One region of the Lysinibacillus sp. FSL L8-0126 genome, then DNA from elsewhere that is predicted to be linked to it. Evidence: predicted binding sites of a transcription regulator. Region 1 holds the regulator's gene; the other holds the start of a gene.
What was found. Region 1 encodes CtsR, which represses protease genes until heat stress. Its sites were predicted from a motif close to ATGGTCAATAAAGGTCAAACA; they were not measured.
Positions count from the first base shown of each region.

Region 2: clpP (ATP-dependent Clp endopeptidase proteolytic subunit ClpP) is a predicted target of CtsR. The motif match lies at 12,998-13,018, and genes of this name have one in related genera.

Region 1 is NZ_CP152028.1:1,660,634-1,676,077, reverse strand. Features, by position in the region: gene cysS (cysteine--tRNA ligase) at 1-649, opposite strand, end outside; gene epsC (serine O-acetyltransferase EpsC) at 646-1,296, opposite strand; T-box leader at 1,494-1,713, opposite strand; gene gltX (glutamate--tRNA ligase) at 1,764-3,224, opposite strand; gene ispF (2-C-methyl-D-erythritol 2,4-cyclodiphosphate synthase) at 3,315-3,791, opposite strand; gene ispD (2-C-methyl-D-erythritol 4-phosphate cytidylyltransferase) at 4,064-4,759, opposite strand; gene MHI34_RS08030 (PIN/TRAM domain-containing protein) at 4,771-5,856, opposite strand; gene radA (DNA repair protein RadA) at 6,142-7,518, opposite strand; gene MHI34_RS08020 (ATP-dependent Clp protease ATP-binding subunit) at 7,610-10,054, opposite strand; gene MHI34_RS08015 (protein arginine kinase) at 10,044-11,153, opposite strand; gene MHI34_RS08010 (UvrB/UvrC motif-containing protein) at 11,150-11,692, opposite strand; gene MHI34_RS08005 (CtsR family transcriptional regulator) at 11,706-12,176, opposite strand; gene MHI34_RS08000 (DUF4870 domain-containing protein) at 12,442-12,747, opposite strand; gene MHI34_RS07995 (class I SAM-dependent methyltransferase) at 12,872-13,555, shown strand; gene corA (magnesium/cobalt transporter CorA) at 13,593-14,555, shown strand; gene MHI34_RS07985 (hypothetical protein) at 14,606-14,815, opposite strand; gene MHI34_RS07980 (globin-coupled sensor protein) at 15,099-15,444, shown strand, end outside.
Region 2 is NZ_CP152028.1:2,375,476-2,390,919, reverse strand. Features, by position in the region: gene tpiA (triose-phosphate isomerase) at 1-628, opposite strand, end outside; gene MHI34_RS11710 (phosphoglycerate kinase) at 656-1,840, opposite strand; gene gap (type I glyceraldehyde-3-phosphate dehydrogenase) at 2,197-3,213, opposite strand; gene MHI34_RS11700 (sugar-binding domain-containing protein) at 3,340-4,392, opposite strand; gene MHI34_RS11695 (hypothetical protein) at 4,567-4,689, opposite strand; gene MHI34_RS11690 (glutaredoxin family protein) at 4,951-5,184, opposite strand; gene MHI34_RS11685 (S9 family peptidase) at 5,362-7,635, opposite strand; gene MHI34_RS11680 (TPM domain-containing protein) at 7,798-8,547, opposite strand; gene MHI34_RS11675 (LemA family protein) at 8,547-9,128, opposite strand; gene MHI34_RS11670 (spore coat protein) at 9,264-9,878, shown strand; gene MHI34_RS11665 (amino acid ABC transporter ATP-binding protein) at 9,935-10,657, opposite strand; gene MHI34_RS11660 (amino acid ABC transporter permease) at 10,654-11,364, opposite strand; gene MHI34_RS11655 (basic amino acid ABC transporter substrate-binding protein) at 11,433-12,221, opposite strand; tRNA gene MHI34_RS11650 (tRNA-Arg) at 12,723-12,797, opposite strand; gene clpP (ATP-dependent Clp endopeptidase proteolytic subunit ClpP) at 13,105-13,695, shown strand; gene MHI34_RS11640 (HPr family phosphocarrier protein) at 14,314-14,571, opposite strand; gene whiA (DNA-binding protein WhiA) at 14,685-15,444, opposite strand, start outside.

The DNA.
Region 1 (15,444 bases):
AATGCTCACGAGCCATTACAGAACATTCAATATGCCAGCCTGGACGACCATCTCCCCATGGACTTTCCCAGAAGATCTCACCCGGCTTCGCAGCTTTCCATAAAGCAAAATCTAATGCATCATCTTTTTTCTCGCCTGCTTCAATACGAGCACCGATTTTTAAATCGTCTACTGATTGATGCGATAATTTACCATAGCCATCAAACTTACGTGTGCGATAATACACATCCCCAGCAGATTCATAAGCATAGCCTTTATCAATTAATACTTGAATAAATTGAATGATATCGTCCATATGCTCTGTTACACGTGGATGAACATCCGCTTTTTTGCACCCTAGTGCTGTAACATCCTCGAAGTACGCAGCAATAAAGCGCTCTGTTAATTCATGCACTTCTTCGCCTAACTCATTTGCTGCCTTAATGATTTTATCGTCTACATCCGTAAAATTGGATACGAATTTTACATCATAGCCTTTATATTGAAAATAACGGCGAACTGTATCATACACAATGACAGGACGTGAATTTCCAATATGGATATAGTTATAAACAGTCGGACCGCAGACATACATTTTAACTTTTCCTTCTTCTAGCGGTACGAAGGTTTCCTTTTGTCTTGTTAATGAGTTAAATATTTGAATACTCATTGTGTTTCTCTCTCCTTTTGTAAGCGTTCGATTTCCTGCTGCAATTCAGTGATTTGCTTCTCGAAAACTTGACAACGTTCTTCCACAGGATCAGGTATATTTTGATGATCTAGTTTTTTCTCTAGACGAACTCCATCCTTAATTACTATTTTACCAGGAATACCGACAACTGTAGCGTTTGGCGGTACTTCTTTTAAAACAACTGATCCCGCACCAATTTTACTATTCTCACCAATTGTGATAGAGCCTAATACTTTCGCGCCCGTTGCAACAAGCACATTGTCCTCTAACGTAGGGTGTCGTTTTCCTTTTTCTTTCCCTGTACCACCTAATGTTACACCTTGATACAAAGTAACATTATTACCAATTTCACATGTTTCACCAATGACAACACCCATACCATGGTCTATAAAGAAACGACGACCAATTTTTGCACCTGGGTGAATTTCAATCCCCGTAAAGAAACGGCTAATTTGCGAAATGGCACGAGCTATAAAATAAAAATGTCTTTTAAAGAACCAATGCGCCACTCGATGCGCCCATGTCGCATGCAAACCAGAATAGGTTAACACCACTTCAAATACACTACGTGCTGCTGGATCATTCTCAAAAATTGTTTCCACATCTTCCTTCATTCTTTTAAACACAAAAACTCCCCCTTTTCATGTTGGTCTTGCTCAAATCCTTTGAAATCCTACACACTAAAACGATAGCAATTGCCAATTTCCTTCAGATTCCCTGCGTAGATGATGTGGTATTGACGCCTCCTTGTAAATTAATGAAGCCTGCATCATTGCCTTTTTCTAAAAAATAAAAAGCGCCCCTATCATCCCCAAAAGGGAATGACAGAGACGCTTAAAATGCGTGGTTCCACTCTGTTTGAAGGCAAAGATGCCTTCCACTCTGGACGTTCTTTAACGGGAACGACTCGATAAAGCCTACTATAGTTCAGCTCTATGCTCAAAGGTGCATTTCAGTTTTGCCTGGGCTCAGACCACTTTCAGCCGGTGATGGTCCTCTCTTAAGAGCATGCGCCACTTACTTCTCCTTATCAACGCTTTTTCAATGTAAATACATTTTACAACGAAAGAATGGATTGTCAATAAATTTCTCTTTATTGGGCAAATTTTTCTACGCGGTCAATTGTTTTCTCTTTACCAATTAAACAAATCGCATTTGGTAACTCTGGTCCATGCGTTTCACCTGTTGTTACAACACGAATTGGCATAAATAGATTTTTACCTTTATGACCTGTTGCTTTTTGCACAGCTTTAATAGCAGCTTTTACTGCATCTGGTGTAAATTCTTCTAATTGCTCAAGCTCTGCTTTAAATGCTGCCATTACTTCAGGCACTTGCTCTCCCGCTAAAACCTCTTTTGCTTCTTCATCATATTCAATATGGTCGTTAAAGAATAGGCTAGATAACTCCACAATCTCTGCCCCAAAGCTCATTTGATCGTGATAAAGTGCGATTAAATCCGTCGCCCATGCATATTGCTCTGCCGTAAGTTCTTCAGGTAATAGCTCTGCTTTTTGCAAGTGTGGTAAAGACAATGCTACGACTTCTTCTAAAGATAGTTTTTTAATATATTGATTATTCATCCATGTCAGCTTTTGCTTATCGAACATAGATGGTGATTTAGAAAGACGTTTTTCATCAAAGATTTTAATAAACTCTTCTTTCGAGAAGATCTCTTCTTCCCCTTCTGGAGACCATCCAAGTAGCGCAAAGAAGTTGAACATTGCTTCAGGAAGATATCCTAAATCTTTATATTGCGTGACAAATTGAATAATTGATTCATCACGTTTAGATAGCTTTTTACGATTTTCATTAATAATTAATGTCATATGACCGAAGCGTGGATATTCCCAGCCAAATGCATCAAAAATCATCATTTGCTTTGGCGTATTCGATAAATGCTCTTCTCCACGGAAAACATGCGAGATTTCCATAAAGTGATCGTCTAGCACAACCGCATAGTTATATGTTGGAATACCATTTGCTTTTACAAGTACCCAGTCACCAATGTCTTTAGATTCAAATGTAACTAGTCCACGAACTAAATCTTCAAACTCATATGTTACATTTTCAGGAACACGCATACGGATTGTATATGGCTCGCCCGCTGCTTCTTTAGCTGCGACTTCCTCTGCTGATAAGTGACGACATGTCCCATCGTAAGTAGGGGCCGCTACACCCCTTGCTTTTTGTTCTTCACGTGATGCTTCAAGCTTTTCTGATGAGCAGAAACATTTGTAAGCGACACCTTGTTCTAATAATTTCTCAGCGTGCTCTTTATAAATATCAAGACGTTCCATTTGACGATAAGGCGCATAAGGTCCACCAATATCAATGGACTCATCATATTCAATACCTAACCATTTTAGGTTATCTAGCTGAGATGCTTCTCCACCCTCTACATTACGTTCAATATCCGTATCTTCAATACGTACAATGAATTTACCGTTATGATGTTTTGCATATAAATAATTGAATAATGCTGTACGCGCTCCACCTATATGTAAAAAACCTGTTGGAGATGGCGCGTAACGAACGCGAACTTCTTTCGTCATATTAAAAGCCTCCTAAATTTTCGATCAAAAAATTAACTTTGTTCATTTTACCACTCTGTTACAGGAAATAAAAGCGGAGTTAATCCGCATTTATTTCTTCATCAATAGAATTGTGGCCATAGCCGCTATACCTTCCTCACGACCTGTAAAACCTAAACGTTCAGTTGTCGTTGCCTTTACATTGACTTGAGACGGCTCTGCATGGAGCAATTCAGCGATGCGATTTTGCATCTGTCCAATATAAGGCGCCATCTTGGGGCGCTGTGCCATAATTGTACAATCTACATTCCCTAGCACATAGCCTTTGTCCTCAACAATTTTCCAAATATACGCTAATAGTTTTGCTGAATCAGCGTCTTTAAAGGCTGGGTCCGTATCTGGAAAATGACGACCGATATCTCCTTCTCCAATTGCCCCTAGAGCTGCATCCGTAACCGTGTGTAAAAGAACATCTGCATCAGAATGCCCTACTAGCCCTTTTTCATGTGGAATCGTAATACCACCAATAATTAATGGACGACCTTCTTCAAATGCATGTACGTCAAAACCTTGTCCAATTCGAAACATATGATAGAGAGACTACTTTAGCAAAACATGTGGATCAAAACAGCTCCTTGCCTGCTGTAATCGCAGTCTCATTCACCTTCTTTCACTTTTATATTTACTCACTATTATACCCTCACATTTTAACATATTTCCTAGGAAATTGAGCTGATAGCAAATAGTGAGCCTTTCCCCTCACTTACATCTCAGCATAAGTTTGCGTCTTGCTCTATAAACATTGGCTAAATCAAGATAAAATCCCATTAGCAACAATCGCCAATGAGATTTTTAGATTACTATTCGTTTATTTGCAATGCTCGTTTACGTAAAATAGCTTCACCAAATATTAAATCTTCCTGTGTCGTCATTTTGACATTTTCATAGCTACTTTCTACAATATGCACTGCATGACCTAAGCGTTCAACTAGCATAGCTTCATCTGTACCAAGAAAGCCCACCTTCTCAGCAACATCCTCTGCCTCCACAATTAAATCAAATTGGAAGGCTTGTGGCGTTTGAATCATCCATAAGCTATCACGATCAACTGTTTCTTCGATAATACCATTACGAACCTTTTTCATTGTATCCTTCGCTCGAACCCCTGCAATAGCTGCCCCAAACTCATGAGCACTTTGTACAAGGCTAGCGATAATATCATGTGTAATAAAAGGCCGAGCTGCATCGTGGACAAGCACAATATCTACCTGCTGCATCTCTTTCATACATGAATGGACTGAATGCTGTCGCTCAGCACCGCCATCAGGTAAGCCCTTCACTTTTGTAATCTCAAATTGCTCTAGCAATTCTTGAATATAAGTACGTTCTTCTGGTTTTACAGCCAGCCAAATACCAGTGCAAAAAGGATCTTGTTGAAACACTTCTAGCGTGTGGATCAGAATAGGCTTCTCTAAAAGTTTTAAAAACAATTTATTTTGTCCCGCACCCATGCGTTTTCCGCTTCCTGCCGCAGGTAGTACTACTTCATATTGCATTTTTCCACATCCTAATCGTCCTTCGGCTTGGCAAATATCATTCGACCCGCTGATGTTTGCAGCACACTCGTTACTGTCACAGTAATGGCCTGTCCGATATAACTACGGCCACCTTCAACAACAATCATTGTTCCATCATCTAAATAGGCAACCCCTTGATTATGCTCTTTACCATCCTTGATGACCACAACCTGCATATCTTCACCTGGGATTACAACAGGCTTCACCGCATTCGCTAAATCATTAATATTTAATACTTTCACATGATGGAGCTCACAGACTTTATTCAAGTTAAAATCATTTGTGACAATCTGTGTGTCATTCCCCATTTTCTTTGCAAGACGTACAAGCTTTAAATCCACCTCTTGCACATCCTCAAAATCCTCATCCGTAATTTCCACTTTTGTCTTACGTTCATCTTGTAATTTTCTTAAAATATCTAATCCACGACGACCTCTTGTACGTTTTAACGTATCGGAAGAATCGGCAATATGCTGCAGCTCTGTAAGGACAAATTGGGGAACGACTAAGACCCCTTCTATAAAGCCAGTTCCAGAAATATCTGCAATACGACCATCAATAATAACGCTCGTATCTAACAGCTTATAACTCCCACGTATTTCTTGAATTTCAGCACCTTCAGCAGCCTTTTTCTTTGTATTATTACTACGTAAAGTAAAAAGCTGTATTAATTCATCTCTTTTTCTAAAACCTAAACGGAACCCTAAATAACCTAATACAAATGACAGAATAATAGGGAGTACTTCTGTAATTACAGGGAATTTCACACTATCGATGGCGAAGCCTAAAAAATAAGCTACAATCAGCCCCATGATTAAGCCAAGCGTACCAAAAAATAAATCTCCGATAGGCACCTTAAACAGAACCTCTTCCATCCAGCTAATGAGCTTCACAAAATAATCGGAAAATGCAAAAGACAAAGTAAATAGTAAAAGCGCGCCTAATGCTACTGATACGTAAGGATTATCTAGCCAAGGATTAGATGATAAATGAAGCAATTCGTATAATGGCGGTAAGAAAACAAGGCCCAATGCTCCTCCAATCAGTAAAAAGGCAATTTGAACAAATTTTTTCACAAGCTGTCACCTCCTATTGTTAGTTAAGATTATACATAGTTTACTGTAGAAAATCCTTCATGAGCTCATCAAATTATCATTATTTTTGATGTTCATTCACAGGGATAAATCATTTAGACATCATTCTTCCCAACCTCTATCTTACTGTGTTTTCGATGACACTCTTGCATGACTTTATCCTGCTATTATCTAGGACGTCTATCCCCTTACTTGAGTTTCCGATTTTAGTGTTAAAAATGACGGAAAATGCATGTCAGAATGGTATCCAACATGCACAATTTCCCTTTACAACTCTCTAAAGCATGCATTTAATGCATCTTTGATCGTTTCTACTCCGACAATTTCTATTCCCTGTGGAAAATCCCAACCACCAATATTGGAGGCAGGTATGAAAGCTCTTTTAAACCCAAGCTTTGCCGCTTCAATAACACGCTGTTCAATCCGCGATACTCGACGTACCTCACCTGTCAGCCCTACTTCACCAATAAAGCAGTCCGTTGCTCGCACAGCTTGATCTTTAAAGCTTGAGACAATACTTGTCAACACCGCTAAATCAATTGCTGGCTCATCCAATTTGACACCACCAGCAACTTTAATATATGCGTCCTGAGCTTGTAGCATGAGGCCCATCCGTTTTTCTAGCACTGCCATTAGCAATTGCACTCGGTTTTGATCGACACCAGTTGCCATGCGTTTAGGGTAATTAAAGCTTGTAGGTGTTACTAAAGATTGAATTTCAACAAGGATGGGTCTTGTCCCCTCCATGGATGCAACAATAGTGGATCCCGCTGCTCCTTGTGACCGCTCCTGCAAAAATAATTCAGAAGGATTGAGCACTTCCTTTAATCCCCCTTGAAGCATTTCAAATATCGCAATTTCATTGGTAGAGCCGAAGCGGTTTTTTTGGCTGCGTAGAATACGATGATTATGATGTCTTTCTCCTTCAAAATATAACACTGTATCAACCATATGCTCTAAAATACGAGGTCCGGCAATTTGCCCCTCTTTTGTTACATGCCCGACCAAGAAAATAGCAATGCCTTTTGTCTTGGCGATTCGCATCAGTTCTGCCGTACATTCACGAACTTGCGATACACTACCTGGTGCACTTGTTACTTCTGGATGAAAGACGGTTTGTATGGAATCGACAATGACAAATTTCGGTTGTACTTCATCAATGGTTTGGTTTAAAAATTCGAGATTCGTCTCGGAATATATGTAAAGCTCTTGAGAAACCACTCCTAGACGCTCTGCTCGTAATTTTGTTTGACGAATGGACTCCTCTCCAGAAATATAAAGCACACGATGCCCTTTATTCGAAAGTAATGCTGAAACTTGTAGTAATAGTGTAGATTTCCCAATCCCCGGATCTCCCCCGATTAATACGAGCGAACCGGGTACAATACCGCCACCCAATACGCGATTCAGTTCGCCCATTTCCGTCGCTACACGGGATTCTTCAGTCGCTTCGACCTGAATAATTGGGAGAGCCTTTTGGGTAACTGTAGCAGAATGCTGGAATGCTCCTCGTGGTCCCTTTGCGACCATCTCAACTTCTTCCACCATCTTATTCCATTCTCCACACCCTGGACATCTTCCCATCCATTTTGCAGTTTCATAGCCACAGCCTGAACATACAAACTTTGTTTTTTTCTTTGCCAAATTGCTTTCACCTCGAATATTTGTTCTTATCATTAATTGTACAGAAAAAAAGACAGCTTGGCACTTAAAGCCTCGCTGTCTTTGCATAAAATTATTTAGAGATGGATACTCCCTCTTTTTTCTTTACAATAAACTCACCGTCTACATAATCAATGATTACCTGATTACCCTTCTCTACATTACCTTTCAGCAATTCTTCTGATAATCGATCCTCTACTTGTTTTTGTAATGCACGGCGTAACGGACGAGCACCATATTGAGGGTCATAGCCTTCCTCAGCAATTTTCTCAAGTGCTGCATCAGTTAGCTCCAACGAAATATCTTGCTCTTTTAAGCGTTTTGTTAGTGCATTGCCCATCATTGCAATGATTTCTTTTAAATGCTCTTTATCTAATGCGTGGAAGACAATCATTTCATCGATACGGTTTAAGAACTCTGGACGGAATGCCTTTTTCAATTCTTCTAGCATCGTACCCTTCATATCTTTATGCTTAGATTCTGCTCCACCTACATTGAAACCAAGGCTCTTTTGATATTTTAAAGCATCGGCACCAACGTTTGAAGTCATAATGACTACTGTATTACGGAAGTCTACTACACGGCCCTTAGAATCTGTTAAACGGCCATCTTCAAGAACTTGCAGTAGAATATTGAAAACATCTGGATGTGCTTTTTCAATTTCATCTAATAACACAACCGAGTATGGTTTACGGCGAACCTTTTCAGTCAATTGACCACCATCATCAAAGCCCACATAGCCTGGAGGTGAACCTACTAAACGAGAAGTCGAATGCTTCTCCATGTACTCAGACATATCGACACGAATCATCGCATCTTCATCGCCAAACATCACTTCAGCAAGTGCTCTTGCCAACTCTGTTTTACCAACACCTGTAGGTCCTAAGAAAATGAATGAGCCGATTGGTCGTTTTGGATCTTTTAAGCCTGCTCTTGCACGACGGATCGCACGAGAAATCGCTTCTACCGCTTCTCCTTGCCCTACTACACGTTTGTGTAACTCTTCTTCAAGTTGTAATAACTTCGAAGATTCCTCGGAAGCAATTTTAGCTACTGGGATTCCTGTCCACATTGATACAACTGCTGCAACATCATCCACAGTCACTTTAGATTCCGCTTTGCCTTGCTCTTCTTTCCAATTTTTTCGTGTAGCTTCAATTTCATCTTTCAGCTTTTGCTCTGTGTCTCTTAGAGAGGCTGCCTTTTCAAATTCTTGGCCTGATACGGCTGCATTTTTTTCAGAGCGCACATTTTCAAGTTTATCTTCAAGTGCCTTTAAGTTTGGTGGCACTGCAAATGAACGTAAGCGGACTTTAGAACCTGCCTCGTCGATTAAGTCAATTGCTTTATCTGGTAAGAATCGGTCTGAAATATATCTGTCACTCATTTTAGCCGCTGCTTCAATCGCTTCATCTGTAATTTTTACACGGTGATGCGCTTCATAACGGTCACGTAAGCCTTGAATAATTAGAATCGCTTCTTCCACTGTTGGTTCATCTACTTGGATTGGTTGGAAGCGACGCTCTAATGCTGCATCCTTTTCAATATATTTGCGGTACTCGTCTAATGTTGTTGCACCAATACATTGAAGCTCACCGCGTGCTAAAGATGGTTTTAAAATATTGGAGGCATCAATTGCACCTTCTGCACCACCTGCACCGATTAATGTATGCAATTCATCAATGAATAAAATGATGTTGCCAGCTTGGCGAATTTCATCCATCACCTTTTTCAAACGATCTTCAAATTCACCACGATATTTAGTACCTGCAACAACCGTCCCCATATCTAAAGTCATGACACGTTTGTCACGTAGGATTTCCGGTACTTCATTATGGATAATTTGCTGTGCTAACCCTTCAGCAATTGCTGTTTTACCAACACCTGGCTCACCAATCAATACAGGGTTATTTTTCGTACGACGCGATAACACTTCAATCACACGTGTAATTTCCTTGCTTCGACCAATAACAGGGTCCAATGTGCCTTCACGTGCAATTTGTGTTAAATCACGCGCTAGGCTATCTAAAGTTGGGGTATTGGCAGCTTGAGCTGCTTGTTGCCCAGATTGTGCATTATCGTTGTTACCTAATAGCAATAATACTTGCTGACGTGCTTTATTTAAGCCGACACCCGCATTGTTTAAGACGCGAGCTGCCACGCCTTCACCTTCACGAATAAGCGCTAATAATAAGTGCTCTGTGCCGATATACGAGTGACCTAATTTACGTGATTCATCCACAGATAGTTCAATTACTTTCTTAGCTCTTGGCGTATAGTGAACAATTGGGCCGACATCTTCTTTACCTTTACCAACTAATTCCTCAATACCAGCTTCAATCATTTGAGGACTAATATCAATGGCTTCTAACGCTTTCGCAGCAATACCGCCGCCTTCACGTATAAGCCCTAATAGAATGTGCTCTGTTCCAATAGATTCGTGCTTCCAACGAATAGCCTCTTCCTGAGCAAGCTGTAATACTTTTTGCGCGCGTTGTGTAAAACGATTAAACATCATATAAATCCTCTCCTTTTTCCCCATTTATAGGCTTATTCGCATATTCTTGAGATAATGCCTCACGGAGCATTTCCGCTCGGACACGATCCCGTTCAGCAGGGGGCAGTGCCTCACCTGCATAGTGCTGTAAAAAACCTGGTTGCATACTAACAACACATTCATTTAAGGTTGTTGCTTGAATCCCATCAATTAACTGTAGATCTACTCCTAAACGAACATTAGATAGACAGGTAGCGGCTTCCTCACTTGTTAGAATTCTCGCATGTGTAAGGGTACCTAAAGCCCGATATACTCTATCTTCTAGAGCAAGCTCTGCCTTTTCCATCAACTTCCCTCTTGCGTGTCGCTCTTTTTGGATAATCTTTTCAGCGACACTTTGTATGTCTGCTAAAATGTCTTCTTCTGTCTTCCCAAGTGTAATTTGATTCGACACTTGATAAACATTTCCTAAATTTTCGCTGCCTTCCCCATATATACCTCTTACAGTCATTCCTAAGCGAGTCATGGCATTAATAATTTGATTCATTTGCCCGGTTAATGTCAGTGCGGGTAGATGCATCATGACCGATGCGCGAAGACCCGTGCCAATATTCGTCGGACAACTTGTTAAATAGCCAAAAGTATCTCGAAAGGCATACGGTAATACTTTCTCTAGGATACGATCAATTTTATTTGCTTGTTCATAGGCACTTTGAAGTTGAAAGCTTGCTGTCATACATTGAATGCGTAAATGATCCTCTTCATTCACCATAATGCTAACGGATTCATCTTCAGAAAGAAGTATGGAGCCTACTTGCTCTTTTTTAGCAAGCTGTGGACTAATCAAATGCTTTTCTACAAGAATTTGACGCTGTAGAGGCGTTAAATCCTTAATAGCAAAATAAGCATAATCATTTTGAAGCGTTGGGCTATCACTTAGTGCATGTGTAACTGCCTGTTCCACCTGCAGTGCCTCATTCTCTGAGAAAGCTAATGGAAATCGATAGCCATCTAAATTTCGAGCAAGGCGAATACGTGTACTAATGACAATATCTGAATAATCATCCTTGATATGCATCCACGTTGGAGTCGCACGCTCTAAAAATGAATCAATCATCATGACACATCACCACCTTCAAATTGTAGATGCTTCTCTAGCTCTTTAACTTCATCACGGAGCTTCGCCGCCTCCTCAAATTGTTCTTCTGCTACAGCGGCCTTCATACGCTTGCGGATATCCTCTATTTGCTTTTTAATGACATACACATTACTGCGAGCACCAGGCATTTTACCAATGTGTTGAGGGCCTGCCTGTATGCGATTAAAGAGCTTAGGCAAATGCTCACTAAAGGTGTCATAACAGCTCGGGCATCCAAATTTACCTTCTTTTAAAAATTGTTTATACGAAAATCCACATTGTGGGCATGTTTGCTGTTGTGGTTGAACTTGTTGTTTTTCCCCCACCTTTTGCCATGTAGGCGAGCCGAACCAGTTCGACAATAGCTGTTGAATAGACACTGGCTCTTGTTTAAACTCTGCATGAAATGGATGGAACTGTGAGGCGCAGACGTCACAATAATGGTGCTCCACCTTTTGCCCATTTTGAACTTGTGTTACTGTAACTGTCGCATTACGTTGTTTACAATGTTCGCATATCATTTCCATCACCTCACTATTTTTGCTGTTCATATTTGATTGTTGTCAGCATTGCTCGCAAGATCTTTGCTCGAATAGTATCTCTTAAAGGGAGATGTAAATCGATTGTGGAGCGATCAATTGCTGCTAACATTAATTTCGCTTCTCGTTTTGAAATTACCTGCTCATCGATGAGCCGATATACTAAATCTTCTGCCATCGTTTGAGATGCTCCACCTTCTATTTGTCTGAGAACATCGTCGATTAAATCAATCTGTGAATGCGCGCGGACACGTAAAATTCGTATGTACCCACCACCACCACGTTTGCTCTCAACAAGGTAACCTCGCTCGGCAGTAAATCTTGTATTAATTACATAATTTATTTGTGATGGCACACATTGAAATTTATCAGCAATCTCACTCCGTTTAATTTCAATATGCCCTTCTCCACCTAATTCAAGTACTTGCTTTAAGTAACCTTCTATGATGTCTGATATATTACGCATTTTAGGAATACACCTCGCTTGCTTCACTGACTTTGACTATCTTTGACTTTCTTTTAGTATATTATACAAAACGCTTCAAAAAAATTGCAATGATTTCGCCCATAGAAAAGTGAAAAGTCTTAAAATGCCTATTTTAGTACGAAAAACAGCACTTTTTCAGTTAAAACTGCGCGGGTTATAATTTGCTCATATACCTAATGTACCCTTATTAGTCATAGAAAAAACGCAAGCATATGCAACTAGCATATACTTGCGTCTATGAAAATTATACCCAACGACCAACAATTGGATAACGCCAAGGCTCATCAGACAATGCTTTTACGATACCGATAATTGGTACAACAAATAACATGATGCCGAAAATGATTAAAAACGGTAACCCAATAAGAACAAAACTTAAAACAACTGAGATAGCGATTAAAATACCCATAACAATTTGGAAGAGCAATGCTTGAATAGAAATCGCCTTCACTTCCTCATCCGAACTAATTAAGAAGAAAATAATAGGTACTAACCATGGCGCAAAAAATGCACTTGCGTGTATGATTACTTTAGACCATTTAGTCTCCATATATATCAACCCTTTCTTTGTACTTTGTCTATGTTTTATGTACTACTATTTACGGAACTATACCCGTAATAGTTTCACATTAAATAAGATTTATTAAATTTTTTTTGGAAGGCTGTGATGAGAGATGGAATTTAACAACACATTAGCAAACGAATATGAAAAGGGTATTCGTCGTACATTGCCAAGCTATGATGCCATGCTACGTTTAATACAAACCTTTTATCATTCCACACTGCCAGATAAAGCTGATATGTTAATTGTGGGTGCAGGAAGCGGCAATGAAATTTTACAGCTTGCAGATGGAAGGCCCGACTGGTCATTCACAGGTATTGATCCATCAGAGTCCATGCTCAGCATAGCAAAGGAACGTCTACACACTCTACCCAATACGCTGTCTTTCCACCAAGGAACAATACTAGATACTCAATTACCCTCCATAAAATACGATGCAGCAAGTTGTGTTCTCGTTCTGCATTTTATTCTGGGTTATGAAGAAAAACTATCTACATTAGAAGAAATCGCAAGACATTTAAAGCCTGGAGCACCGTTTGTCCTTGTCTCAAAATATGGTCAGCCCGGCTCTTTAGAAACTGAACTACAATTTGATTTATGGCGTTCCTATTGGCTACAACATACAAAGCTTTCTGCATCTGATGTAGCAGAGATGGAAAAATCCATTCGCTCCCTTTCGTTTATGCGTGAAGAGGATATTTTAACACTGCTACAAAAGGCGGGCTTTACAAAACCTTCTAGATTTTTTGCCACTACTTTATTTGCTGGTTGGGTATGCTTTAAAGAGGGGCACTAAATAAATATTTTGTAGTAAATAATTTGAGGTGAAAACCGTGATAAGCACCATTGGTATTACAAAACAACAACAATTACTAAAAGATTTTCCATTGGAAGTTATACATCAGCAAGAATTTGAATGGTATTGGGTTGATTTTAATTGCCCTACAGCCGAAGAAGAATCATTATTAGATACATTTTTCCATTTCCATCCGCTTGCTATTGAAGATTGCTTAATGCGATTACAGCGCCCAAAGCTCGATTTCTATGATGATTTTCATTTCTTTGTTATTCATCGAGTAAATGAAGAGACCCTAGCTGCAGAAGAGGTTAATATTTTTGCCTCCAATAAATTTATTGTGACGTTCCATAAAAACCCTGTTCCTGAAATAGATAAGGTACAAAAGATACTAGCAAGCCAACCAAAGAATTGGGAACGGGGGACGGTTTATTTAACATATCAAACAATTGATAAAATCGTGGATAGCTATTTCCCTCTTGTTTATAAAATTGAAGATCATCTTAATGCACTTGAAGGCGAACTTACATACCAAAGCAACGTAAATGCCATGAAGATTGTCTTCGAATTCCGTAGCGATTTGCTTGACCTTAGACGCACTATTTTACCGATGCGAGATCTTTTATATCGAATTCTTAATTCTTACCGTTTTTCTTTAAACAAATCAGAAAGAGCTTATTTCGGGGATATATACGACCATCTCATTAAACTAACTGAAATGGTTGAATCCAATCGAGAATTGACAGCGGATATGCGCGATAGCTATATGGCTATGAGCTCAAGTCGCATGAACGGCATTATGATGACTTTAACCATTGTATCAACTATCTTTATTCCCCTTACTTTTATTGCTGGTGTATATGGCATGAACTTTGATAACATGCCTGAGCTTCATGGCCATTACAGCTATTTTATTGTACTAAGCTCCATGATTATTATTGCGATCTTTATGCTAGCTATCTTTAAACATAAAGGCTGGTTTAAATTATTTAAACCATAAAAAAAGCTGCTCGTTTTGTCATGAAACGAGCAGTCTCCTTTTTCAAGAAGTTAATAGGGTCCCCTATCATCAATTTTATTATCACCTTGCTGCGGAAATAAAAAGTATGCTAGTACGCCTGATCCCAAAGTTGCACAGATTGTAATTAATAATCGCTCAACAGAGGGTACCTCAGCATAATAGTTTCGTAACATATAAACAGAGCCAATTGCGACAATAACCATGACTGGGATGACAAATTTAAAACGCTTTTTCTCCATATAATACCTCCTCTACTCCCTTTTTACGTACAGTCTCTATCTTGCTAAACAGTTCGTATTTTACAGGTTTCCTATTTTAAATTCAAATTTACTTCGCTTCACTAATTGAACTGACAATAAAGTAAAAAAATAAAGAAATAACCAAATTTTTAACCAAATATTCAGCAAATAATAGTAAAATAGATTTAATACCAATTATTTATCAAATTTACAAACCTAACAAATTTCAAAAGGCTTTTTTACTTACAATTTATTATGGATATTAGGAATGGAGCAAATAATAATGAGTTGGTTTTCCAAAAACAGTAGTGCTAACTATTCAATTACATTAACACCTGAAAATTTTAAGAATGATGTTCGACTAGATGTATCGAACTACCCAAATCTTCAAAAACAATTGCAACTTTTAAATTTAACAGTAGACGATTTAGCAATCATTAAACAACTACAACCGCTTGCAAAGGATCTCATCCCTGCAATGGTGGAGCAATTTTATGCTGCCATTAGTTTAAGCCAAGATCTAATCGATATTATTAATAGAACATCACATATTGACCGTTTGAAAATTACATTACATAAACATTTAAGTGATATTTTTGAGAGTCATATAAATGATGCCTACATTGCCG
Region 2 (15,444 bases), 710 kb from region 1:
ATTGAATGCGTACAGCATTCGCCGTTTCAGCATTATATAGCTCTTCGATAACTGCACGAATCGCTCCACATACTTGATTTGCATCGTCTGCTGTAGCAGTTTTACCAGTACCAATCGCCCAAATCGGTTCATAGGCAATGACCATATGCTCAACTTGCTGTGCATCAAAACCAGCAAGTGCCGCTTTAATTTGTCCAGCCACCTTTTGCTCTGTCGTGCCAGCCTCACGTTCCTCTAGTGTTTCACCACAGCAAATAATTGGCACGATATTATGTGCAAGCGCTGCTGCTACCTTTTTATTAATCGCTTCATCTGTTTCATTGTAGTATTCACGACGTTCTGAGTGCCCTAAAATGACATAGTCAACATCTACACTTGCTAGCTGGGCTGGGCTAATTTCACCAGTAAAGGCACCTTCATTTTCAAAATGCATTGTTTGTGCACCAATCGCCAACTCTGACTCACTAGCAACCTGCACAAGTGTAGGTAGGTAAAGAGCTGGTGCGCAAACAACAGCATCTACTTTGTCATTGGTAGGAAGTTTATCCTGTACTGCATCTACAAACTGAATAGCTTCTTCAAATGTTTTAAACATTTTCCAGTTACCCGCAATAATTGGTTTACGCATCATGTTGCCTCCGATTGTTTAGTTAGTTTATTTATCGTTTAGTGCTACAATTCCTGGAAGTTCTTTACCTTCCATTAATTCTAGAGAAGCACCGCCACCTGTAGAAATATGATCCATCTTATCTGCTACTTCAAATTTTTCAACAGCAGCTGCTGAATCACCGCCACCGATTACTGTATAGCCTGCTGTTGTTGCCATTGCATCAGCAACCTTTTTTGTGCCGTTAGCAAATTTATCCATTTCAAAGACGCCCATTGGTCCATTCCAAATGATTAATTTAGAGTTTTTAATAACTTCTGCATAGTTTGCAGCTGTTTTTGGTCCAATATCTAGACCCATCCAATCAGCTGGAATAGCATCTACATTAACGATTTGTGTTTCAGCATCTTGTGAAAATTCATTTGCCACAACAGCATCTACTGGCATATGTAATTGCACGCCTTTTGCTTTTGCCTTTTCAATAAAGGACTTTGCTAGCTCAATTTTATCTTCTTCTAACAATGATTTACCGATATCGTAGCCCTGTGCCTTGATGAATGTAAAGGATAAACCACCACCGATAATTAAGTGATCTACTTTCTCTAATAGGCTTTCAATAACACCAATTTTATCTTTTACTTTGGCACCACCAATAATCGCTGTAAAGGGATGCTCTGGGTTCGACAATGCTTTACCGAGTACATCTAATTCCTTTTGCATAAGGAAACCAGATACAGCTGGAATATGCTTAGCAATTCCTTCTGTAGAAGCATGTGCACGATGAGCTGCGCCGAAAGCATCATTGACATAGATATCAGCTAGCTGTGCAAATTGCTGTGCTAATGTTGGATCATTTTTCTCTTCACCTGCATGGAAACGCACATTTTCCAGAAGAAGAAGATCCCCATCATGCATGCTAGCAACAGCCTCTTCTACCACTTGACCAATAGATTCATCCAGCTTCGTAACAGGCTTGCCCATTAATTGTGCTAAGCGAACACCAACTGCTGTTAAACGCATATCTTCTTTTACTTCACCCTTTGGACGACCTAAGTGAGAGGCTAAAATAACTTTCGCACCTTGCTCTACTAAATACTCAATTGTAGGAATAGCTGCACGAATTCGCGTTTCGTCTGTAATGGCACCATCTGCCATTGGAACATTAAAATCTACACGTACAAATACGCGTTTACCCTTTACATCAATATCTTTCATCGTCTTCTTATTTAACATGAAGAAACTCCCTTCAAAGCTGTTTTAGTCTTACATTCTTGTGTTTTACCCATCTTGGCGCGACACCATGCTTGCTAAATTGAAAAGGCACTTTGGTACTTTTTTGGCACATCAGCTAAAAGAATTTCAATCTCCAACTTTTGATAATGCACCCTAATACTTGTTTTTATAGTAGCAAAAGTTAAGTGTTATGTCTTGCAATTGCTTGTCCTGTATAAAAAGAGAGCAAGGGTAAAATCCCTTACTCTCTTTACCCTTGTATATTATATCTATTCGATATTATAAAGGCTATACTTTTTGTGCATAAAAAGCAGTAATATGTCACACTTTTTACTCCAAATGTCGAAATATGATACTTATTTATGGTTTAATCCTTGTTCAGCAATGTATAAAGCTAAATCCATTAAACGAGTAGAGTAACCAATTTCGTTATCATACCAAGCTAGAACTTTCACCATTTTGTTTTCTAATACCATTGTTGAAAGGCCATCAACAGTAGAAGAATGGTGGTTACCGTTATAATCAATCGATACTAATGGTAGCTCATTGTAATCTAAAATGCCTTTTAATTCATTTTCAGAAGCTTCTTTTAATACAGCATTAATTGTTTCTTTTGTTACGTCTGCTTTTAGCTCTACTACTAAGTCAACACATGATACGTTAGGTGTTGGCACACGCATAGAGAAGCCATCTAGCTTACCTTTTAATTGTGGTAATACTTTTGATACAGCTACTGCTGCACCAGTTGTTGTTGGAATCATAGATACCGCACCTGCACGAGCACGACGTGGGTCAGAGTGTGGGAAGTCTAAAATTCGTTGGTCATTTGTGTAAGAGTGAATTGTTGTCATCATACCGCGTTCAATGCCAAATTTTTCATCAAGCACTTTAGCTACTGGTGCTAGACAGTTTGTTGTACAAGAAGCATTTGAGATTACGTCATCAGTTGCTGGGTTATAATCCTCGTGGTTTACACCCATAACAAATGTTGGCATTGCCCCTTTGGCTGGTGCAGATAGAATAGCTTTCTTCGCACCTGCTTCAATATGCTTGCCTACTTCTTCCATTGAACGGAAATGTCCAGTACATTCAAGAACTACGTCTACACCTAGCTCACCCCATGGTAACTGTGCAGGGTCTTTTTCAGCATAAACTTTTATGCGTTGACCATTTACTACGAAAGAATCTTCATCTGCATTGACTTCAGCATCATAGATACCGTGGACTGAATCATATTTCAATAAGTGTGCAAGCTGACCAGCATCTGTTAAGTCGTTTACAGCTACTACTTCAAATTCATCATGCTTCATTGCCTCACGAAATACTAAACGTCCAATACGTCCAAATCCATTAATCGCTAATTTTAATGCCATTGTTAATTCCTCCAATAATGTGTAATGTCTGTTTCTAATGAATAGAAACTTTAAATTTGCTTTATGCTCATTCAAAAAGTGTTTCACCACTTTCTGAGATCGAGTGATAAGTTTGGTACTACCCCATCATTTAAGATGGTTGTTTTCTATAGAAGATAAATTCGCCGCAATGGCTTTTGCAGCTGCTTCATCTGTTATAAATATTGTTTGCTTGGGTGCTACTTTAAAATAAGAAAGCATAGCATTAACCTTTTGTTTCCCCGCTGCCACTGCAATAACTTGCTGACTATTTTGTACTTGCTCTAGTTGAATACCAATCGTGCGTATACGATGGACAATTTCACCTTCTGCATTAAAATAATAGCCAAAAGCTTCACTTACAGCACCCTTCTCCTCAAGAATTCGTAAATCCTCAGGAGATGAATTACGACGAATCGCCATTTCCTCTGCGGAGCCAATTCCATGAATGACACAATCTGCTTGATCATAAAATGCCATCATTTCTGTAACCATAGGCTCTGTTAACATGGCTTGATAAGCTTGCTCACTTAAATGCTCTGGTAAAAATAAAGTACGGTACTGTGTCTCCATCTGCATGGCAAATGTTGCAACAAGTGTATTGGCTTGCATTTGCATTTCATGTCCAATACCTCCACGTGCAGCAACAAATGTAATATCCTTTTGTATATCGCCAGGATGTAAAAATTGTGCAAGAGACGCAACGGATTTTCCACCTGTGACAGCTACTACCTGCCCATCAAAGGCTGAAGACATAAATTGTAGTGCCGCTTCTTTGCCAAGTAAGGTTAAAATCGTATCGTCTTCATTGTAATCACCAGGAACTACAACTACACGCTCAATACCAAAATGCTGTTCCAGCTTTTTCGCAAGCTGAGTTAAGCCAGACCATTCGTAAACGATAGCTCTTAGTTTTTCAATAACTATTTCACCATCATCTGTACATACCATACCCGACTTTTGTGAATCTAATAACCCTTGCTCGCGTAAAATATCAGTTTCTTTACGAATTTCTCTTTCTGTCATTTTCAGTGAATCGGCAAGTGTACGTCGTCCGATTGGCTGCATGAGCTGAACAGCTTGTAAAATTCGATATCTTGATTGCAGAAGCGGATACAATTCAGGAAGTAGCCTTTGTTGTGCCTCTGGAACAGTGAACATATTTATCTACTCCCTTATTAATAGCTGTGGGTTATTTTTTATCCCACAACATTATTTCGTGTCCCACTTATGGTTTTATTATAATATGCATTGTTTTAAAGCGCAAGTAAATGTATAGTTTTGGCTAAAAAAAAGCCTCATAGCTTTGAAAACAGCTACGAGACTTTGTTGCGTTTATTTTGTGAAAGATAAAATTGCGTTCTTCTTAAATCCTTCTAAAGCTTTTGTTGCTTCACTTTTATTTGTAAATTCAAAAATACGAACATCCTTTTTCTCAAATACTGTAATAACCCACATTGTAAAATCTCCCTTCACATCATTTATTTTTGTAATATAACAATCACGAAACTCTGTGATACATCTGATAATCTGTTTTATAACAACTTCTTACTTGATACCTATTCTACTCCGTTTTTTATGAAAAGGAAGTCAAATGTGAAGGTCTTCACAAACTGTTCAAATTCAAAACGCTTTCATTGAACAATTTGTGAATTGTGTGGAATACAGCTAACAATAGTGTCATTTATACCGTTATTAATTCTTTATTAGTCTGGTGCATCAACTACTTAATTGCTCCAGCAATGTAGCATAATCTAGATTGCCATACTGAATCACAGCACCATCCTTTTCGACTACCGGAATCATTAGCATATATTTTTCATGTATATCATCATCCTGTTCGATATCAACGATATTAATATCGAATGGTATATCCTCCTGTACAAGCTTTAATGTCTGCAAGCCTTCCACACATAATGGGCAATTTGCTCGACTAAAAAATTTAACAATCATCGATAGCACCTCCTCATCTTATTATAAACGAAAGTGTGATGAAGGAATGTTTTCTATTCTTTGATAACTTTTGATTGAACTGTCTTAGCTTCCCTTTTCGCATCCATATAATGGACTATTGTAATAAAAAAGGCATTGACTGTGCGGAAGCCGCACATCAATGCCTTTCGATTATAATTATTTTAAATGACTGTCGAAGAATTTCACCATGGCATTGTAGAATTCAATTCTGTTTTCTTCATTAGCGAAGCCATGTCCTTCGTTATCCTTTAGCATGTACTCAACATCCACACCTCTAGCACGTAAGGCTTCCACAATTTGATCGGATTCTGCCTTATTAACACGTGGATCATTTGCACCTTGAGCGACAAATAATGGTGTTTTGATTTTATCTGCGTGGAAAATAGGTGAAACAGCTGTTAATAAGTCTTTGTCCTTTTCTGGATGACCTACGCGTTCATAAAACAAGTTACGCATCGTTTCCCAGTATGGAGGAATGGTATTTAATAAAGTGAAAATATTAGATACTCCTACATAATCAACTGCTGCAGCATATAAATCAGGTGTATACGTAATACCAGCTAATGTTGCATAACCACCAAAGGATGCACCATAAATGCCGATACGCTCAGGGTCTGCAATACCTTGATCAATCGCCCATTGCACACCATCTGTAATATCGTCCTGAATTTTAAGTCCCCATTGCTTATTACCAGCTTGAAGGAATTCCTTCCCATAGCCAGTTGACGAACGGAAATTCACTTGCAGTACGGCATAGCCTCGATTAGCTAATAATTGTACTTCTGGATTGAAGCCCCACATATCGCGTGCCCAAGGTCCTCCATGTGGATTGACGATAAGAGGAAGATCTTTAGCTTGTTGATTTTTCGGTAAAGTTAAATAGCCGTTAATTGTCAAACCGTCTCGACTCTTATAAGAAATTGGATGCATTTCAGCAAGTCCTTCTGGTTTTAACCAAGGGCTTAAAGTAGCCAACTCTGTTAAGTCACCTGTTATGGAATCATAGTAATAATATTTTCCATACACGGTATCACTTGAAACGCTCACAATAAATTTTGTCATCTCTTTATTGTAATCATTGATACCTAATTCACTTTCATGCACCCCAAGCTTATTTTGTATTTTACGGAACAGCTTTTCAAACTTTTTATCAAAGAATTGATAATGCAGCTTATCAGTAACATAAGCACCATATAATAATTTATCTTGTTCAGCGCTATATAAAACACCCGAAACATCTACTTCATCATTGGACATTATAACTTTTTCATTGCCTTCTAAATCATATTTTACAACTTCTACTTTATCTCTACCTTTGTTGGAAGTTGCATAAATTGTTTGATTGTCTTTAGAGAAAGCCAGTGGCACTACTTCATCCCCTGCTTCCACTTCAATAAACGGTTTAAATTCATCCTTTTCAGAATCTCGATAAAGGATTGTTCCTGCCACACCATCTGTTGCTACGGCAACACGCACATTTCCATTCCGATCTGCTAACCAGTTTGTAATATTACCTGGATTTTTAGCAACATGCTTTGTTTTACCTGTCTTGACATTCAGCTTGTACACATCAAAGACAGTGGCATCCTCTTTATTCATCATTATAAGAATTTCATCTTTAACACCCTGTAGGCCACTTAATATTCCTACTGTTACATTTGGATATGGCGTTAAATCTTTTTCCTTTGACCCATTAAATGTAGTAGAATAAATATGGAAGTTTTCATCTCCACCTTTATCCTTTAAATATAATAAACTATTTTCCTTCCAGAAAAATCCTGCAATATCACGATCTTTAGAGTTCGAGACGCGAACAGGCTCACTATCATCATTCATTTTTTTTACGAAAACATTGGATCTGTTGTTCCATGCAGAGGCAAATGTGATGTAATTACCATCAGGTGAAAGTTCATAGCCGAAATTCCCAGGATTCTTCATGAAATCTTCTACAGAAATTTCCTTTACACCTTTATTATTAGAACCATTTTTAATTTGTTTTGCATTGTTTAACATTTTAACTGCATCTTGTTTAGCAATAGCATCCGTGCTTACTGACACATTTTTAAATATACCAAGCTTATTGGCTTTCTCTAAATACTCAGCAAGCGATGCTTCTTTTTCTTCTTTATTTAAAGCTCTTACTAAAATACGAGCGGCTTCATCACGTTTAATCGATAAATTTAAATCCGCGAACTCCTCAGCCTTTACCCATGTATCAATAATTTGTTGCCGCATTGAATCTGATCCGTGTTGGAAAGTTAATGCTGTTACAGCTAAATTCAAAAATTCCTGCACTGAAATGCGCTGCTCCTGCGCTATTACAAAGCTATTTGTTTCATTGGCAGCACGTACTTCTTGCATGGTTGCAGGAATAGCTACAGATGTTGTTAAAATGATCGCTAATGATGCAGATAAAAATCTTTTTTTCAAAATGATTCCTCCCTATATCAGTTTACGTTATATCGAAAGTCGATATATTCAAATTATACCAATTTTTGTATTATTGTCAATGTTTGATATTTTTTATGATCATTACTTTTTCTTCACTCATAATGAAAGCGAACTAAACAATTAGTTCGCTAGGTATTACGATTAAAATTTTCTGCTCGCTCCTCCGCCTGCGGAAGATCCTCCACCGAATCCTCCAAAGCCGCCTCCGCCTGAACGCCCTCCACCAAAGCCACCTGGATAACCACCATAGCCTCCAGCACGAGGACCTCCACCACCTTTCGAAAAGAACGTATAAATAATAAGAACAACGAGAACGATCAATATAATTAACCAAGTTGGCATGTCTTCACCTTCGTCTGCTGCCGCTGGTAATTCACCATTCCAATTATACTCCTTGGCAACAGTGCGAAATATTTCAGCATATGTCGATTGGAAGGCTTGATCTATGTCACCCGTACTTGCAGAAGGATAAAATGCCTCATCTAAAATACGTCCTAATTTTCCATCTGGTAATGGCCCCTCTAATCCTTGACCAACAGCTATTACTACGTCATTATTCCCTTCACCCTGTCCAAATGTAGCTAAAATTAAAACACCGTTATTTTTCTGTTCGTCACCTATTCCCCAAGAACGAATCATTTTTGTAGCATACATCTTTGGCTCCTGTCCATCTAGACTATCAATGGTTACAATCATGATTTCAGCGCCTGTGCCTTGATCCAATTGCGCGGAGTAATGATTTAATTGTTCTTTGATACTTGCAGATAATACATTGGCAAAATCATGTATATACGTATTTTTCATCGGTGACGGCATAGTTGCCTTTGCCATGTTCGTAAATAAAAGAAACACCGAACAAACGATGATTATCTGTACAAGGCTACGCTTCATTAGTGTGTACCTGATTGACTAAAATCGATTGATGGTGCTTTGTCAGCTCCTGCTGCGGCTTTAAAGTATTCTTTTTGTTCAAAGCCAAACATTCCTGCCATCAAATTACCTGGGAAACGTTTAACTTGCTTATTAAATTGCTGAACTTCATTATTGTAATCCTCACGTGCTACCGCCAGGCGATTTTCAGTGCCTGCTAGCTCATCCATTAACTGACGAAAGTTTGTATCTGCCTTTAAGTTTGGATAATTTTCAACAACTACAAGTAAACGACTAAGTGCTCCAGTTAAAGCATCATTTGCAGCAGCTTGCTCCTCTAGAGTGTTTGCACTACCCATTTGTGCACGTGCTTGTGTAATACTTGCAATCACCTCTTGCTCATGGTTCGCATAGCCTTTCACTGATTCGACTAAATTTGGAATCAAATCATAACGACGTTGGAGCTGATTTTCCACTTGTGCCCATTTCGAATCTACATTTTCCTCTGCAGTCACCAGGCTATTATATTTAGGAATGAATAATAAGGCGAATAGAACAAGAATAAGAACAATTATCCCAATTGGTCCAAGCAACTTTTTCAATTTATAGAACCTCCTCGACCTACTTTTCCTTTCTTCAATAGTCTACATTTTTGTCTTTACATTTATACCGTATGAATTTCATTTGACTTGACATACTAATTACTGCATCAAAAAATCATTGAGGAGGCGTTTTTTTTGTCACAATCGTTTTACAATGAATCATCAAATCAAACCAATTTCAATCAACAACATAGTCTAAATCATGGTGGCCATGAAATGATGGACATGCATGAAACAATTGGCGAAATTATCGCAGGTATGAACCAAGCCATAATTTTACGCCCACATGTACAAGATCCGGAATTATTGAATATTTTGGATCGCCAGTATAATTTTACTTTAGGTATGTACAATACAATTGTAGAGTCCTTCAAAACAGGACATGATCCATCTGTTCCAACAGGACGTTACCAAATGGAGACAGGAAATGACTTTAAATATGGCGTAAATCCTGGTCAACCAAAAAAGCCAATGCAAAATGCCAATGAAATTAATGATGAAACTATTTCAGGGTTCTTACTTGGTGCTCAAAAAGGTTCAGCAAAATGTATGACAACGGCTGCTTTAGAGACAACAAACCCAGTTGTTCGTCGCGTTGTTGCTGATAGTATTCCTAACTGCATTGAAATGGGCTACGAATTATCCATCTATCAAAATAAACATGGCTATTATCAGGTACCTCAATACTCACAACAGGATATGCAAACGATGCTGAATGCATATGACACAACAACTAATCCCCTTCATTAACACGAAAGAGCAGTCTCTGGTGGTAAACACCAGAAACTGCTCTTTATTCATTAAGATTATAATACCTTCCCTAAAAACGCCTTTGTACGGTCACTTTGTGGATTGCCAAAGAGTTCCTCTGGAGAGCCTTCTTCTACAATATAGCCACCGTCCATAAAGACTACTCGATCCCCTACTTCACGAGCAAAGCCCATTTCGTGCGTAACAACAACCATGGTCATCCCTTCAGCTGCTAGATTTTTCATAACATCTAGCACCTCTTTGACCATTTCAGGATCAAGTGCTGAAGTGGGCTCATCAAATAAAATGGCTTTTGGCTTCATGGCTAAGGCACGTGCAATGGCTACACGCTGCTGTTGACCACCCGACAGCTGCTCAGGATAGTTATATGCCTTGCTGTCGAGTCCAACCTTTTTTAACAGCTCATGCCCTAATTCTTCAGCTTCTGGACGACTCATTTTGCGAATTTGCATAGGGGCCATCGTGACATTATCGATAACTGTCATATGCGGGAATAGATTAAATTGTTGAAACACCATGCCAACTTCTGCCCGAATCTCATTGATATTCGTTTTTGGCGCATTAATTTTCACATTTTCAATATAAATAGCACCATCTGTTACATCTTCCAGCATATTGATGCATCGTAAAAATGTACTTTTGCCTGAGCCAGATGGTCCAATCACACAAACAACTTGTTTCTCTTGGATTTCATAATCAATGCCTTTTAATACTTCAAGCTTTCCGAAATATTTGTGTAGGTTTTCAATTTTTATCATCTTGCTTCCCGCCCTTCTGCCTTAGCTTTACGAGGGACATAACTATTGCTAAATCGTTTCTCGATAAATGCCACGATCTTCGTTACACCATATGTTAAAACTAAATAGAGTAGTGCAGCAACGATGTACGGTTCCCAGAAGCGGAAGCTTGCACCTGCTACTACCTTACTTGCGTATAAAATATCTGGTGCTGCAATAACTGTTACTAATGAAGAATCTTTTAATAATGCGATAAATTCGTTCCCTAATGGTGGAATCATACGTCTAAATGCCTGTGGTAAAATGACCTTACGCATCGCTTGGTTATGTGTTAACCCTAAAGAACGAGCTGCCTCCATTTGCCCCTTTGCAATACTTTGAATACCTGCACGGAAAATTTCCGCATTGTAAGCAGCACAGTTTAATACGAGCGCTGTAATCCCTGACACCATATATCCTAAAGAATGACCAAAAATTGTTGGAATAACTGCTAAGTGAATTAATAAAATTTGCACAAGCATTGGTGTTCCACGGAATAAATCGATATATAATTTTGATGGCCAATAAATCCATTTTTTACTCGATAATTTTCCTAGGCCTAAAAATAGTCCTAATAGAATACCTCCAAAATAACCACTAAGTGTCAAAATAATTGTTACGCCAATACCCCGTATAAACATATCTCGGTAGTTCCAGACAATGTCCCAGCGTAAGTCAAAGATGTCCATCCGAAAACCCCATTTCCCCTTTAAAGTGAATGAGCCGCTAGCATACTAGGGGCGTCATCATTCATTTATTACTTGAAATCAGAACCTGTAATTTCTTTTAATTTACCGTTTTCTTTAATCTTTTTAAGACCTTCATTTAATTTATCTAATAGCTCTTTGTTTCCTTTTTGAACCATAAAGCCATAATATTCTTTTTCAAATGCATCATCTTCGATTACTTTTAGTTTTTGATCTGGATGCGCTTTAATGTATTCGTAAACTACCGCATTGTCTCCAATAGCTGCATCAACGTTACCGTTTAACATCTCTTGAATTGCGATTGGTTGACTTTCAAACGCCATAATATTTGTACTTGCTTCCCCTTGTAGCTTTTTCGCCGCCATATGACCTGTAGCATTAATTTGTACTGATACCTTTTTATCTTTTAGTTCAGCTAGAGATTTAATTTTTGAATCTTCTTTTACAACAATCAATAATTGAGACTCATAATAAGGCTCTGTAAAATCAAATGATTCTTTACGCTCTTCAGTAATTGTGATTCCTGAAGCACCAATATCTGTTTCACCGTTTTTAATTGTTTGGAAAACTGGCTCCCAACCAATGTTATTCCAGTCAACTTCAAAGTCCATTTCATCAGCAATAGCTTTTAAAACATCGACATCAATCCCCACAATTTTCCCTGAATCGTCAACAGATTCAAATGGTGCGAAAGTTGCCTCTGTACCAACTTTATATATTTTCTTACCATCTTCTGAAGATGAGCTTCCTGAAGATGCACCATCCTTTGTACCACATCCTGCAAGTGCTAATGTTAATGCTGCAACCATCATCAGTAGCATCCAACCTGTTTTCTTCATTGTATTTCCCCCTATTTCGATAATTTTCCGAAATGCGTATTATTTTTCGCAATTCGGAAATGTTAGACTATTAGGTCAATTATATTAATATTATAGTATTTAGACAACAACTTTTCGCATAAAACTAAATATTTTTTCATATTAATTTATAATAAACTTATATAATTAGAAGAAACATGTATAAATAACAAGAAATCTAATCTAAAATTAATATATATACACTACAATCCACACCAAATTTCGATAAATTTAGGCAAAAAAAAAAGAATCCCCTCAGATAGGATTCTTTTTTTCGACTATTTCTAGTCTTCACGTACAGTATGTCCACTAAAAAATAATTTGGAGTTATTGCTTTTTTGAAGGTTTGAAAGGAATAAATAGGGGAATAATGCCAACTAGGACAGTATTGCACCTATATCTCCCTCTCGATCTCCGCTAAGCAGGCTGCTAAACTACTTATTAGGAGATGAGCTATAACAAGTCTATCTATATTCAGTAAAATGGCGCCCTCGGAGGGAATCGAACCCCCAGTGCAAGAACCGGAATCTTACGTGTTATCCATTACACCACGAGGGCAAAGGCACAAAAAAAAAGTACTCACTCTAGGCTTACGAAAAGCATGATGTAGATAACCCTCATTTTTTGAAGCATACCTGCAAAATAGTGTACTGTACTTTAAACTTATAACCTCAATTATTATACAAGCCTATCACATATAATTCAACCATAGAATGCAAAAACATTTTATTTTTTTTATTTCACTTTAGCAGGGTTAATATTTGACCTTCCCTGACTATAATGTGTATGATAAGGATACAGCTGAAATAACAATGGAAATTTTCAGCAAAGGTATTCGAATTTAGTTTTTTAAGGAGGATTTAACATGAATTTAATTCCTACAGTTATTGAACAAACAAGTCGCGGTGAACGTGCATATGACATTTATTCACGTCTACTTAAAGACCGTATTATTCTTTTAGGAAGCGCTATTGATGACAATGTGGCTAACTCCATTGTTGCACAACTTCTTTTCCTACAAGCGGAAGATCCAGATAAAGATATCTCTCTTTACATTAATTCACCAGGTGGATCAATTACGGCTGGTATGGCTATTTATGACACAATGCAAATCATTAAACCACAAGTTCAAACAATTTGTATTGGTATGGCTGCATCAATGGGTGCTTTCTTACTAGCTGCTGGTGAGCCTGGTAAACGTTTTGCATTACCAAATGCAGAAGTAATGATTCACCAACCACTAGGTGGCGCACAAGGTCAAGCGACAGAAATTGAAATTGCTGCTAAACGTATTTTATTCTTACGTGAAAAATTAAATGGCATTTTATCTGAACGCACAGGCCAACCACTTGAAGTCATTGCTAGAGACACAGATCGTGATAATTTCATGACTGCTGAACGTGCTAAAGAATATGGTTTAATCGATCACATTATGCACCGTAGCGATAATAAATAAAAATGAGAAGGCATCACAGACTCGCTCTGTGATGCCTTTCGTGTTGTTGAGAAAAGGTGATGTCAACGGCAGAAACAGCCATTTTGAAAGGCGAGGGGTTGATTTCCGTTCCGCCAGCATCCTTTCCAGGGGGCGCGCTTCACTCACTGCATTCGCTCCAGGGGGCTCCTCTAGGACGCTAATCCCCTAGGAGTGACGCTGGCTCCACTCCCATCAACCATTCTGCAAAAGTGTCTTTTCCTGAACAAAATAGCCCTTTATTTATATTATTAGAAAGAGGATAGGCTCTTATTTTCAATGCGGAGAAGTGATGGATGACAACACTTCTCCATAAAGCGTAGTGAATACCTTCACTTTATTTGAAAACCTTTCTAAAAAGAAACATTTTTATGGATTGGGGTGGAAGGCTACTTGACTCCCGTGGGATAGCGAGACAGGCGAGCCTCTAAACGGAGCGGTAGCGGAGGAAGCTGCTCGGCGCTCGCCCACAGGAAAGCAAGTAGCCTGCAATGGAAATCCATTTTCGCCTTTCACAAAAACGCTATGGATGGTTTTGTTTTTCAACACTATGAAGGCATCACAGATTTGCTCTGTGATGCCTTTTGTGTTCAATGAATGTTAGTCTTCATTTTCGATAATTGTAGCCAATGCTGTAACCGCTTGCTCCGCATCGCTGCCGTCACTACTTAAAGTAACTTCAGTGCCTTTAGCGACTGCTAAGCTCATGACACCCATAATGGATTTGGCATTTACTTTTTTCTCGTCTTTTTCCAGAAAGATATCCGCACTAAAACGATTTGCTTCCTGCACAAATAGTGCTGCTTGTCTAGCTTGTAGTCCTAATTTTAATTTGACCTGGACTCTTCTCTCAATCATACTCAAAACTCCCCTTCACTACCGTTCATCTATTAGTTTTATCTTACCTCACTTACTAGCAAAAGAACAATAAGCGATTACGCATGACATTCATACCTGAAAAGTATGAAAACTTAACCACCTATTTTTTCACCGCGTCTTAATGCATCAGCAATCTCATCAATTTTTCTCAATCGATGGTTAACACCTGATTTACTAACCGTTCCACTTGATACCATTTCACCAAGCTCTTTTAATGTCACATCCTGATATTCTACCCGTAGACGTGCTATTTCACGTAGCTTTTCTGGTAGCTGATCCAGACCAATTGAATTTTCAATAAATCGAATATTCTCTACCTGTCGTAATGCTGCACCAATAGTTTTGTTTAAGTTGGCTGTTTCACAGTTCACAATACGGTTGACGCTATTTCGCATATCTCGCAATATGCGCACATCCTCAAACTTCATCATGGCCTGATGTGCGCCAACAATATTAAGGAAATCTGAAATTTTCTCTGCTTCCTTTAAATAGGTGACAAAACCTTTTTTTCGTTCAATTGTTTTGGCATTAAGTTCAAATTCATTCATCAAATCCATCAATGCCTCACCATGCTCTTTATACAAAGAATAAATCTCTAAATGGTAGGCTGATGTTTCTGGATTGTTGACAGAACCTCCTGCTAAAAATGCTCCTCTTAAATAAGCTCTTTTTTGACCACTCTTTTTGATGAGCTTTCTTGAGATTGTATGGTTAAATTGAAAGTCGTCTGAGATGATTTCTAAATCAATTAGCAGCTCGCGCGCACCTTCTCTTACACGGCAAATATACACGTTATTTTTTTTCAGTCGCATTTTCTTACGAACAAGCAATTCTACATTGTACGGATACAAT